DNA from 2 places in the Clostridium sp. HCP1S3_C6 genome. Region 1 is predicted to be linked to the other one. Evidence: riboswitches for the same ligand, from Rfam matches in the RefSeq annotation. Region 1 holds a riboswitch; the other holds the start of a gene.

Region 1 (6,032 bases):
TCTACTCGTGAATACGCTCCATTAGCAGCTTGAGTAGGGAAAGTTGCCTTCAAAGTCCTAAGAGAAGCTGTTGTAAGAAGTTGTCCATATCCGCCCCAGCAATATGGTACACCAAGTTGAGATTTCATATTACTTAGTACTGCTGAATATTTATCAGATTGTGATAATGAACTTCCACCACCAATTTGTATATAATCTTTACTTACATATGCATTTTGACCATTATAATTTATTTTATAAAAGCCTCCGCTTTCTCCTGTTATTGTTACAGAAGAACCTCTGCTTAATGTTCCAATTATAGAATTAGATGTTGATGCTCCTGATCTTATATTTAATACACTAGCTGTTACAATACCTGTTTTATTAGTTATACTATTTCCAGAAGATGACGAACTAGATCCTTTTGAAATATAATCCTTTGATACATAAGCAGTCTGACCGTTAAAATTTATAGCATAAAAGTTCCCATTTTCTCCTGTTATTGTTACTTTTTGACCATTTAATAAGTATCCCAAAACTGATGAACTTGTACTTGCAGCTGATCTTACACGTAAATTAGTTGAAACATTTACAACTGTTCCTAATATACTTGAATTGCTTCCGGATTGATTTCCAGAAGTAGAACCTTTACTTACATAATCTTTACTTACATATCCCTTTGTACCATTGTAACTAATAGCATAAAATGCTCCATTTTCTCCTGTTATTGTTACACCTTGTCCATTTTTTAAGTGACCAATAATTCCATATGATGTTCCAGGACCACTTCTTACATTTAATGAAGTTGAAACATTTACAACCACCCCTGAAGAACTAGTTAAATTTTCTGCAGAACTGTTATTTTGTGAAATTATTTTAACATAATCCTTATGTACATATCCTGTTATGCTTCTATAAGTTATTTTATAAAAATCGCCACTTTGAGAAATAACCGATACTTCTGTATTATTTAAAAGATATCCTAGTATACTAGAACTTGTACTAGCTTGCGATCTTATTCTTAAATTTGTAGTTACATTTACTATTTTTCCTTTTTGAGTTGACTTAGCAGCTGCTTCTTCAACTTCAGTTTTATCTTCTGTAACTTTTAATGAATCATCATTCTTTTTACTACTAACTTCATCTTGTTTATCACTATCTGCAGTTTTTGTTTCTGCTGATTCTTTAAAAACTTCATCTGCTAATGCACTTTTATCATTAAGTGTAACACCTCCAACTACTAATGTAGATGCTACTACTATTTTCATTATTTTCTTTCTATTCATGAAAAATCACCCTTGCCTTCGTTTGTCTTTATTATACTTTTTTTTCATGTGTAATGCATTGTTTTTATTAATCATTAACTCAATTTTATCATTTAGTGTATTTTATTAACACATAGTACATTTTTTTAGATAAAACTCACAAATATGATATATTTTTGAAATTATATCACAAAAAAATTCTAGACATCTTTAACTAAAAATGTCTAGAGTAAAACCATTAATACTATACTACTTTTTTTCTATTTTTCTACCTTAAATATAACATTTGCAAGTTTTTTATATACAAAATATGCAACTGCAGATACAATTACAGCTTTTATTGTATTAACAGGCAAAAGTCCTACCAAAACATAATCCATAAATTCACTACCTGAAAGATTCATATGAAATGCAGGAAGAAGGAAATAATAATTTGTTGCTATTGCTCCAACTTCCATAACTACTGTTCCTACAATCATTCCTATTAATGCACCCATAGGTAATCTTTTATATTTGTATATTAAAGAAGCTGGAATAACAAAGAATAAACCTATAATGTAATTTGCTATTTCGCCTACAAATCCAGTGTGGGTTCCCATTATTAATAACTTTAATGCTATTTTTAGTGTTTGAATTACTATTGCAGCTAATGGGCCAAAAGCAAGTCCACCTATTAACGCTGGAAGTTCTCCAAAATCAATCTTTAGCCATGTAGTAGTTGGAAATGGTATTTCAAGACACATAAGTACAGCAGCAATTGCTCCAAGTAATGCAATTTTTATCATTTTTCCTAAATGTTCATTAGTGTTTTTCAAAATTAATCCTCCTTATATAAAAAAGACCTGCAAAAATCTTGCAGGTCTTGAATAAATTCAATTTAATAATTAAATTTATATTTCTTCTTCCATCCAGACTATACTGTCGGCTTCGGAATTGCACCGAATCATGCTAAATAAACTTAGCTCGCAGGCTATACTGCCGGTGGAGAATTACACTCCGCCCTGAAGATTTTCATATATTTTCTTTTTATACTATACAATATTAAAAGTATAATTTCAATAATTATATTAATCATTAACTACTTCTTTTTTTTCTTCTTTTTCTCCAAACAACTTACCAAAACATGATACAGCAACCATTATTCCAAGAGCCATTAAAAGTATTGCAAATATCAACTGTAATCCATCAGTTAAGAAAGCAAAGTTATTACCAGCAATTAACTTTTGTACTAAAGATATTGTTGATTGAATTAATGAAGTAAATGTTACTACAAGCATAATTACCATAGGTGCCCAAAGCATAAAGCCCTTTCTGCCTGTTACTCTTAAAAATACTGCAAGTGTAATTAATACTAATGCTGATAAAAGTTGATTAGCAGAACCAAATAATGGCCATACACTATTATATCCACCAAGAGAAAGAACTAATCCTAAAGCTAGTGTAATAAAAGTTGATACATATTTGTTAGTTAAAAAAGCTACTACAGGTGACATATTTTCTTTATCAGTACTACCATCTATAAATAATTCTTGGAAAAACATTTTTCCTATACGTGCAACTGAATCAAGTGTTGTAAGACCTAAAGCTGATACACACATTGTCATAAAGCAAGTTGCAACATAATTTGGTATTCCTATTGTTTCTAAGAATCCTGCAACAGATCCTGCAAATACTGAAAATGGTGTTCCCTCTGGTAATTTACCTCCTGTTGCTGCTGCTCCTACTACTACTAAAGCTACAACTCCAAGCAATGTTTCTACATTCATAGCACCATAACTTATTGTAAGCATATCTTTTTCATTTTTTACTTGTTTTGATGATGTTCCAGATGATACTAAACTATGGAATCCTGAAACAGCACCACATGCTATTGTTATAAATAATGTTGGGAATAAGTTTTTACCTCCCACATTAAATCCAGTAAATGCTGGCAAATTCATTGGAGGATGTGCTACAAATATTCCAAGAATTGCACCTATTATCATTCCAATTAACATAAATGAACTTAAATAATCTCTAGGTTGCATCATTATCCACATTGGTGCTATTGCTGCAACAAAAATATAAACAAATATTACACCAAGCCATACATTCTTACTAAAATATAGTGGACAAGCCATTCCTATTGCAAGCATTGCAATTAGTAATATAATACCAATTATAAATTGTTCTTTACCACTTGGCTTTCTATGTTTTATATATATACCAAATGCTATTGATACAAAAATAAATAACATTGAAATTGATGCAGCAGCAGCATTAGGTGTAACTTTTGCACCATCTTTACCAAAACCATTAAATGTACCTGCAACTATATCTGCGAAGGCTGCAATAACAAGTAATGAAAAAATCCATGCAAAAAGTGAGAAAAGCTTTTTACCTGTTTTGCCAATATATTTTTCAATTAAATATCCCATTGATTTTCCATCATTTTTAACTGATGCATACATAGCTCCAAAATCATGTACAGCTCCAAAGAATATACCACCTATTAAAAGCCATAATAAAACTGGTAACCATCCAAAACATGCTGCAATAATTGGTCCTGTTACAGGGCCTGCACCTGCTATTGATGAAAATTGATGTGAAAATACAACACCTTTAGAAGTAGGTATATAATCTTCATCATCTTCTAATCTATAAGCTGGTGTTTTAGCTTCTGGATCTATTCCCCATTTGTTTGCTAACCACCTTCCATAAAGTAAATAGCCACATCCAAGGGCAACAATTGCAATTAATATAAGTACTATACCGTTCATAAAAAACGCCCCCATTTAAATTATTACATTAACATACTCAAACTTACTTTTATTAATATATATACAAACACATTTGCATATTTATTAAATTAAGTACTCTTAAGTATATTAATATTATGTTAATAATATTAGCACTTTATAATCATTTTTTCAATTATGCAGCTATTTTTTATAATTTTATTAATAAATTTGCGTTTTTTTATAAATACCAAATTTTTATATTCGTTTTCAAAAATCATTTTATATTTATGCACATAGTTATTGCAAAATGACAAAAAAGCTTGTTACAAATTATAAATTTAATTTATATTTCGTAACAAGCAATATATTTTCTTATTCTTTTATATCCTTCATGCTTAATGCAATTCTCTTTCTTTTTTCATCTACTTCAAGAATTTTTACCTTTATTACATCTCCAACCTTTACAATGTCTAATGGATGCTTAACAAACCTGTCTGCCATTTGGCTTTTATGAACCAGCCCATCTTGGTGAACTCCAATATCGACAAATGCACCAAAATCAGAAACATTTCTTACGGTTCCCATAAGAATCATTCCAGGTGTTAAATCTTTAAGATCAATTATACCTGTTTTTAAAATTGGCTTTGGCATCTCATCTCTTGGATCTCTTCCTGGTTTTTGAAGTTCCTTTATTATATCTTTTAATGTTAATTCTCCAATTTCTATTTCCTTTTCTATGTTTTTGATACCTTTTTCCTTAACTCTATCTTCTATATCAAATAATTTATTATTTTTCAAATCATCTTCTGAATAACCTAAAATTTCAATGAGTTTCTTGGCTTCTTCATATGATTCAGGATGAACAGCAGTATTATCTAAAGGTTCATTACTTTCAGAAACTCTTAAAAATCCCGCACATTGTTCATAAGCTTTTTGCCCAAGCCTCTTTACCTTTAATAGTTCCTTTCTTGATTTAAAGCCACTATTTTCATCTCTATATTCTACTATATTTTTCGCAATAACTGAATTTATTCCAGATACATATGTTAAAAGGCTAGGTGTTGCTGTATTTAAATCTACTCCAACTTTATTTACAGAATCTTCAACTACCCCTTGAAGTGATTCCTCTAATCTCTTTTGAGTAACATCATGTTGATATTGTCCAACTCCAATAGCTTTTGGATCTATTTTTACAAGTTCAGCCATAGGATCTTGAAGTCTTCTTCCTATAGAAATGGCACCTCTTACCGTAACATCTAAATCTGGATATTCTTCTGTTCCAAGCTTAGATGCTGAGTATACAGAAGCTCCTGCTTCAGATACTATTACATAAGAAACTTCCTTTCCTGTTTCTTTTTTTATTTCTGAAATCATTTCAGCTATAACCTCTTCAGATTCTCTTGATGCTGTACCATTTCCAAGAGATATCACATCAACATCATATTTATTTATAAGCGCCTTTAATGTTTTCTTAGTGCCTTCTATATCTCTTTTAGGTACAGTAGGGTACACTGCTGTATTTTCTAAGAACTTACCATTACTATCAAGAATTGCTATTTTACATCCTGTTCTAAAACCAGGATCATACCCCATTACTGTTTTTCCTTTTATAGGAGCTTGCATTAAAAGCGCTTTTAAATTTTCCTTAAATACATTTATTGCTCCTTCCTCTGCTCTGTCTGTAAGTTCACTTCTTATTTCTCTTTCTATTGAAGGATAAATAAGTCTTTTGTATGCATCTCTAATTGCTATTTTAATATATTCATCAGTATTTTCATTATTTTTCAAAACATGATTTTCTAAATATTTAATTATCTTTTCATCATTTGCTTTAATCTTTACTGATAATATTTTTTCCTTTTCACCTCTATTAATTGCAAGAATCCTATGAGATGGAATCTTTTTAACCTCTTCACTATATTCATAATACATTTCATATGGTGTTGTCTCATCACTTGAACCTTTAGATTCAATAACTCCTTCTCTCATTACAAGTTCTCTTATATATTTTCTAAACTTTGCTTCTTCAGATACAGCTTCAGCTATAATATCAAGTGCCCCATTTATA
Region 2 (6,032 bases), on a different contig from region 1:
TTTCTTTCTTAATTCTTAAATAAAATTCATCATTCTTGTTTGGTTTTATTTTTAATGGAACTCTCTCTATTATTTCAATTCCATACTCTTCAAGCCCCTCTATCTTCTTAGGATTATTTGTCATAAGTCTAAGCTTTGTAGCTCCTAAATCCTGAAGTATTTGAACACCTACCGTATAATCTCTTGCATCAACAGGAAGCCCTAACGCTATATTAGCATCTACTGTATCATAACCTTGATCCTGAAGTGCATATGCTTTAAGTTTATTAATAAGCCCTATACCTCTTCCTTCTTGTCTTAGATAAACAAGTATTCCTTTCCCTTCTTCCTGTATTTTTTTCATAGCTGCATCATATTGTTCACCACAGTCACATTTTCTAGAACCAAGTGCATCTCCTGTAAGGCATTCAGAATGTACTCTTGTAAGTATAGGTTCATTATCATTTATTTCACCTTTAACTAATGCCACATGGTGTTCTCCATTTATTTTATTTACATAACCATAGATTTTAAAATCTCCATATTTTGTTGGTAATTTAGCACAAGTAACTCTTTTCATTATTCTTTCATGCTTCTTTCTGTATTCTATAAGTTGTGCTATTGTTATTACTTTAAGTTTATGCTTTTTAGCAAATTCTAAAAGTTCAGTTGTTCTCATCATTGTGCCATCATCTCTCATAATCTCACAACATAAGCCACATTCCTTTAATCCAGCAAGCTTAACTAAATCTACTGTAGCTTCTGTATGACCTCTTCTTTCAAGGACACCACCATTCTTAGCTTTAAGAGGAAACATATGACCTGGCCTTCTAAAATCTTCAGTTTTAGCATTATCTTCAACTAATTTTCTAGCTGTTATTCCTCTTTCTTCTGCAGAAATACCAGTAGTTGTATCAATATGATCAATTGAAACAGTAAATGCAGTACAATGATTATCTGTGTTATTTGTTACCATTTGCTCAAGTGATAGTTTTTCAGTATAGTAGCTACTCATAGGCATGCATATTAATCCCTTTGCAAAACATGCCATAAAATTAACATTTTCTTTAGTTGCAAATTCAGCTGCGCATATTAAATCACCTTCATTTTCTCTATCTGGATCATCAATACACACTATTATTTTTCCATTTTTTAAATCTTCAAGGGCCTCATTAATTGTATTAAACTTTTCCACATTTATCACACCTTTCATCTTTTCTTATTTTTATTAAAGGAAACCATTTTCAAGCAAAAATTTCTCACTTATTGAATCTTGTTTTGTATTTTTTTCATTTTTATTATTAATAAACTTTTCTATATATTTTCCTACAATGTCACATTCAATATTTACTATATCCCCTACTTTTTTAGTCAATAATGTAGTTTCTTCACCTGTGTGAGGAATTATTGATACCTTAAAACATTCAGAAGAAACATATGCCACAGTAAGACTTATTCCATCAATAGCTATTGAACCCTTTTCCACTATATATTTAAGTAATTCAATAGATGTATTTATTACAATCCATGTAGCTATATCTTCTTTATATGTTTTTTCTATCTTTCCTGTACCATCTATATGACCAGTTACTATATGCCCTCCTAATCGAGACTGCAATGTAAGAGCTCTTTCCAAATTTACAATGCTACCTTTTCTCAAATTGCCAAGATTACTTCTTCTGTATGTTTCATCCATAATATCTGCAATAAAGTAATCACTGCCAATATGAGTTGCTGTTAAACAAACACCATTTACAGCTATACTATCTCCAAGTTTTGTTTCTTTAAGCACCTTTTTAGCCATTACCTTTACTTGTGAATTATTAGCATTTCTTTCTAAGAAAGCTACTTTTCCCACTTCTTCTATAATTCCAGTAAACATATCTAATCCTCCTTTTTACCTTTATCCATATATCCTTCTATTAATATATCTTGACCCATTTTTTTATATTGGAGATTTGTAAGCTTAAAGGCCTTACTAAGTTTATCAATTCCATCACCAGCTATAGGTCCCTTAGCATTATTTCCTCCTATTATCTTTGGTGCTATATACATCTGAATTTTATCAACTATATTACTTTTTAATGCTGAAAAGTTTAGCGTAGCTCCTCCCTCAAGTAAAACACTATCTATATTAAGTTGTCCTAACCTTTCAATTAAATCATTTAAACATACTCTTTTTTCACTATCTTCAGCACAAACTAAAATCTGTACGCCCATATTTTCAAACTTTTTTCTATCTTCAAATGAAGCAGAACTTGTACATGCAATTATGGTTTTAACATCATTAGCTGTTTTAACAATGTTAGAATCAAATGGCGTCCTTAATTTGCTATCTACTATAATTCTTATAGGATTTATATTTTCTTCAATCCTGCAAGTAAGACTTGGATTATCTTTAATTACTGTATTTACTCCTACCATAATTGCAGAATATTGCTTTCTTAATATGTGCACATTTTTTCTTGATTCTTCCCCAGATATCCACTTTGACTCACCAGTTTTTGTAGCTATTTTTCCATCAAGAGACATAGCACTTTTCATAAGTACAAAAGGCCTTTTAGTTACTACATATTTCATAAACACTTCATTTAATTTTAAACACTCATCCTCTAAAACGCCACACTCTACTTCAATACCAGCTTCCTTTAACATATAAACTCCTTTTCCTGCAACAAGAGGATTAGGATCAAGGGTTCCTATTACCACCCTTCTTATCTTTTTTTCTATTATTTTTTTTGCACATGGAGGTGTTTTACCATAATGAGAACAGGGTTCAAGTGTTACATACATAGTTGCACCAGACACATCAAATTCTTCTGCATTTTTAAATGCATTTACTTCTGCATGCCCTTCTCCATACTTCATGTGATATCCAGAACCTATAACATTATTATCTTTAACTATCAAAGCCCCTACCATAGGATTAGGACTTACATGCCCCATTCCCTTAGAAGCTAATTCTAATGCAATACCCATATATTCCTTATCTTTATCTGTTATCATTAGTATCACCTCACAAAATTAATAAAAAAATCCTAATCTTAATAAAGATTAGGACAGCAAACATAATTTATATATTTATAAAAAAAAGCTCTGAAATATAAATATTTCAGAGCAAAAATACAAATTAAAATAATATAAAATACCTTAAACTACATCTTCTTTCATCCAGACTATACTGTCGGCTTTGGAATTACACCAAATCTGCAAAAATTATTAATAATTGCTCGCGGGCTTTACCGCCGGTAGGGAATTACACCCTGCCCCGAAGAATTATTCTATTTTATATATATAATATTACTAATTATTTTCTTTGTCAACTATTTAACAATGTATTATTTTTCTTCTTCTTCCTCATCCTCATCTTCTTCAATAACTTCTGGGAAAAATCTACCTGTTAAAATATTCATTTCATAAATCTTGTCAGCTAAAGCATTATCAAAGCTTCCATCTTCAGCTCTCCATTGCCAATTTCCCATTGTTGTAGATGGCGTATTCATTCTAGTTTCAGCTCCAAGATTTAGAAAATCTTGCATTGGTGCTATAGCAACATCTGCAACACTTGACCAAACACCTCTAATAAAGCCCCAGTTATAGCCTTCTTCGCTATTTAAACCTAAATAAGTTTTAGCTATAGTTGCTTCTTCTGTTGATGAACTTTCAGTAAACCAACCTACAAAAGTATCATTATCATGAGTTCCAGTATAAGCTATGCAATTTCTTCCATAATTTTGTGGAAGATAATCATTATCTCCTTCTCCATTAAATGCAAATTGTAGTATTTTCATTCCTGGATATCCTGTTTCTCTTAAGAAATCAATAACTTCATCTGTTAAGAACCCTAAATCTTCAGCTATAACATTAATATCTCCAAGTTGCTTTTTGATTTCCTTAAATAATGACATAGCTGGTCCTTTAACCCACTTACCATTTATTGCTGTATCATCACCATATGGTATTGCCCAATATGCTTCAAAACCTCTAAAGTGATCAATTCTTAAAACATCATATAATTTTAAACTTTCTCTAACTCTTGATACCCACCAAGTATATTTGTCTTTTTTCATTTTATCCCAGTCATATATAACATTTCCCCATAATTGTCCTGTTTCAGAAAATGCATCAGGTGGGCAACCTGCAACAACTGTAGGTTCAAACTTCTTCATATCCATTTGGAAGTTTTCAGGATGACTCCATGTATCACAACTGTCATATGCAACATATATAGGAATATCTCCTATAAATTCAATACCAAGATCATTAGCGTATGCTTTTAATTCATACCATTGTTTAAAGAATAAGAATTGAAGGAAAGACCAATATTCAATATCATCCTTTAATTCCTTTTTATATTTTGCTAATGCTTTAGGTTCTCTTTTCTTTATGTCATCATCCCATTCAGACCAACTCTTTAAATCAAAATGATTTTTAACTGCCATATATAATGCATAATCCTCAAGCCAGAACTTGTTTTCTTTTTTAAATTTTTTGAATTCTTCTTTTAATTCTTTAAATTTTCCCTTTTTACTAAAATTAGAATATGCTATCTTTAATACTTTATATTTACTTTCAAATATTAATGCATAATCAACTCTAGTTTTATTTACTCCAAAATCTACATCAATGTAGTCTTTTTCCTCTAAAAGTCCCTCTTCCACAAGCTTATCAAAATCTATAAAATAAGGATTACCAGCAAAAGCAGAAAAACATTGATATGGAGAATCTCCATAACTAGTATGTCCAACAGGTAATAGTTGCCAATATTTCATTCCTGCTTTATTAAGAAAATCAGCAAATTTGTAAGCTTCCTTTCCAAAAGTTCCTATTCCAAATTTCCCTGGTAGTGAAGATATGTGCATTAATACTCCAGCAGATCTTTCCATTAATCATCATCCTCTCTTAATAATTTTTCTTAGATATATTATAACAAATTTTTTTTACAAGATTGTCTTTTTATTAATTTTGTTTCCAAAACTATATGCTTATTTTTTGAATTTCTATTATTTATAAGTTCCAATAAAACATTGGCACTTTTGGTTGCTATTTCTATTTTAGGCTGACTTATTGTTGTTATCCCTGGATTATAAAATTCACTTACATCCATTCCATCAAAACCTATAATTGAAATATCTTTACCTATTTCTAAACCACTATCCACAACAGCTTTAGCAATTCCTATAGCCATAAAATCTGATATTGCAAACACTGCAGAAATTTTTTTACCTGAACATAAAAATTTTCTCATAACTTCATAAGCAAGTCTGGTACTATAATTTCCTTCCAAGATGTTACCTTCATCAATATTAATTCCTGCTTCAATTAGTGCCTTCTTATATCCGTTAAGCCTCAGATTACTAATTCCTGTATCTTTTTTTTGCCCAATCATTATAGCAATATCTTTATGCCCTAAATCTATTAAATATCTAGTAGCAGTATACGCTGATTTTTCATTGTCTACTCCTACTGATGAATATCCATCTTTATCCTCATCTACAATAGTATTTACTGATGTAAGTACTATTGGTATACCCAATGCCTTTAATGTCATTCTTCTTTCTGAATTGAAGTTTCCTCCAAGGCAAATTACTCCTTGCAATCGTTTTTCTTTTATAAGCGACTGTAATGTATCAAAATCATCTTCTTTTGTATAATCATTTTGTTCAAATATCATTGTATATTTTGATCCATTAATTATATTTCCAATAATATTTGTCATTTCTGAGAATAATGGGTTAAACACACCCATTACTAAAACACCAATATTATTAGTGTTATTTTGTTTTAATATTCTAGCACTATTATTTGGAACATAGTTACTTTCCCTTATTACCTTCTTTACTTTCTCCCTTGTACTATCCTTAACATCACTATGATTATTTAATACCCTTGATACTGTACTTACTCCTACCCCGGATAACCTTGCTATATCTTTAATATTCATATTATCCCCCCATGTTCTTAAATAATATCGAAACATTGGTAACGATACCGAAAATAGGGTTTAAATAGTTCCTGCTTATTTTTAAGCAGGAACTAAAACCACTCATAAG

What was found. Region 1 has a riboswitch for FMN ahead of ACTNAO_RS08860 (ECF transporter S component). Riboswitches for the same ligand answer to the same signal wherever they lie in the genome.
Region 2: another riboswitch for FMN. It lies ahead of ribD (bifunctional diaminohydroxyphosphoribosylaminopyrimidine deaminase/5-amino-6-(5-phosphoribosylamino)uracil reductase RibD); the one in region 1 lies ahead of ACTNAO_RS08860 (ECF transporter S component).

The regions. Positions count from the first base shown of each region.
Region 1 covers NZ_JBQHRN010000022.1:34,630-40,661, forward strand. The annotation lists gene ACTNAO_RS08855 (SH3 domain-containing protein) at 1-1,265, opposite strand, end outside; gene ACTNAO_RS08860 (ECF transporter S component) at 1,505-2,059, opposite strand; FMN riboswitch at 2,137-2,257, opposite strand; gene ACTNAO_RS08865 (carbon starvation CstA family protein) at 2,312-4,003, opposite strand; gene ACTNAO_RS08870 (Tex family protein) at 4,337-6,032, opposite strand, start outside.
Region 2 covers NZ_JBQHRN010000003.1:71,894-77,925, forward strand. The annotation lists gene ACTNAO_RS02030 (bifunctional 3,4-dihydroxy-2-butanone-4-phosphate synthase/GTP cyclohydrolase II) at 1-1,174, opposite strand, end outside; gene ACTNAO_RS02035 (riboflavin synthase) at 1,208-1,861, opposite strand; gene ribD (bifunctional diaminohydroxyphosphoribosylaminopyrimidine deaminase/5-amino-6-(5-phosphoribosylamino)uracil reductase RibD) at 1,864-2,985, opposite strand; FMN riboswitch at 3,135-3,259, opposite strand; gene malQ (4-alpha-glucanotransferase) at 3,318-4,865, opposite strand; gene ACTNAO_RS02050 (LacI family DNA-binding transcriptional regulator) at 4,904-5,923, opposite strand.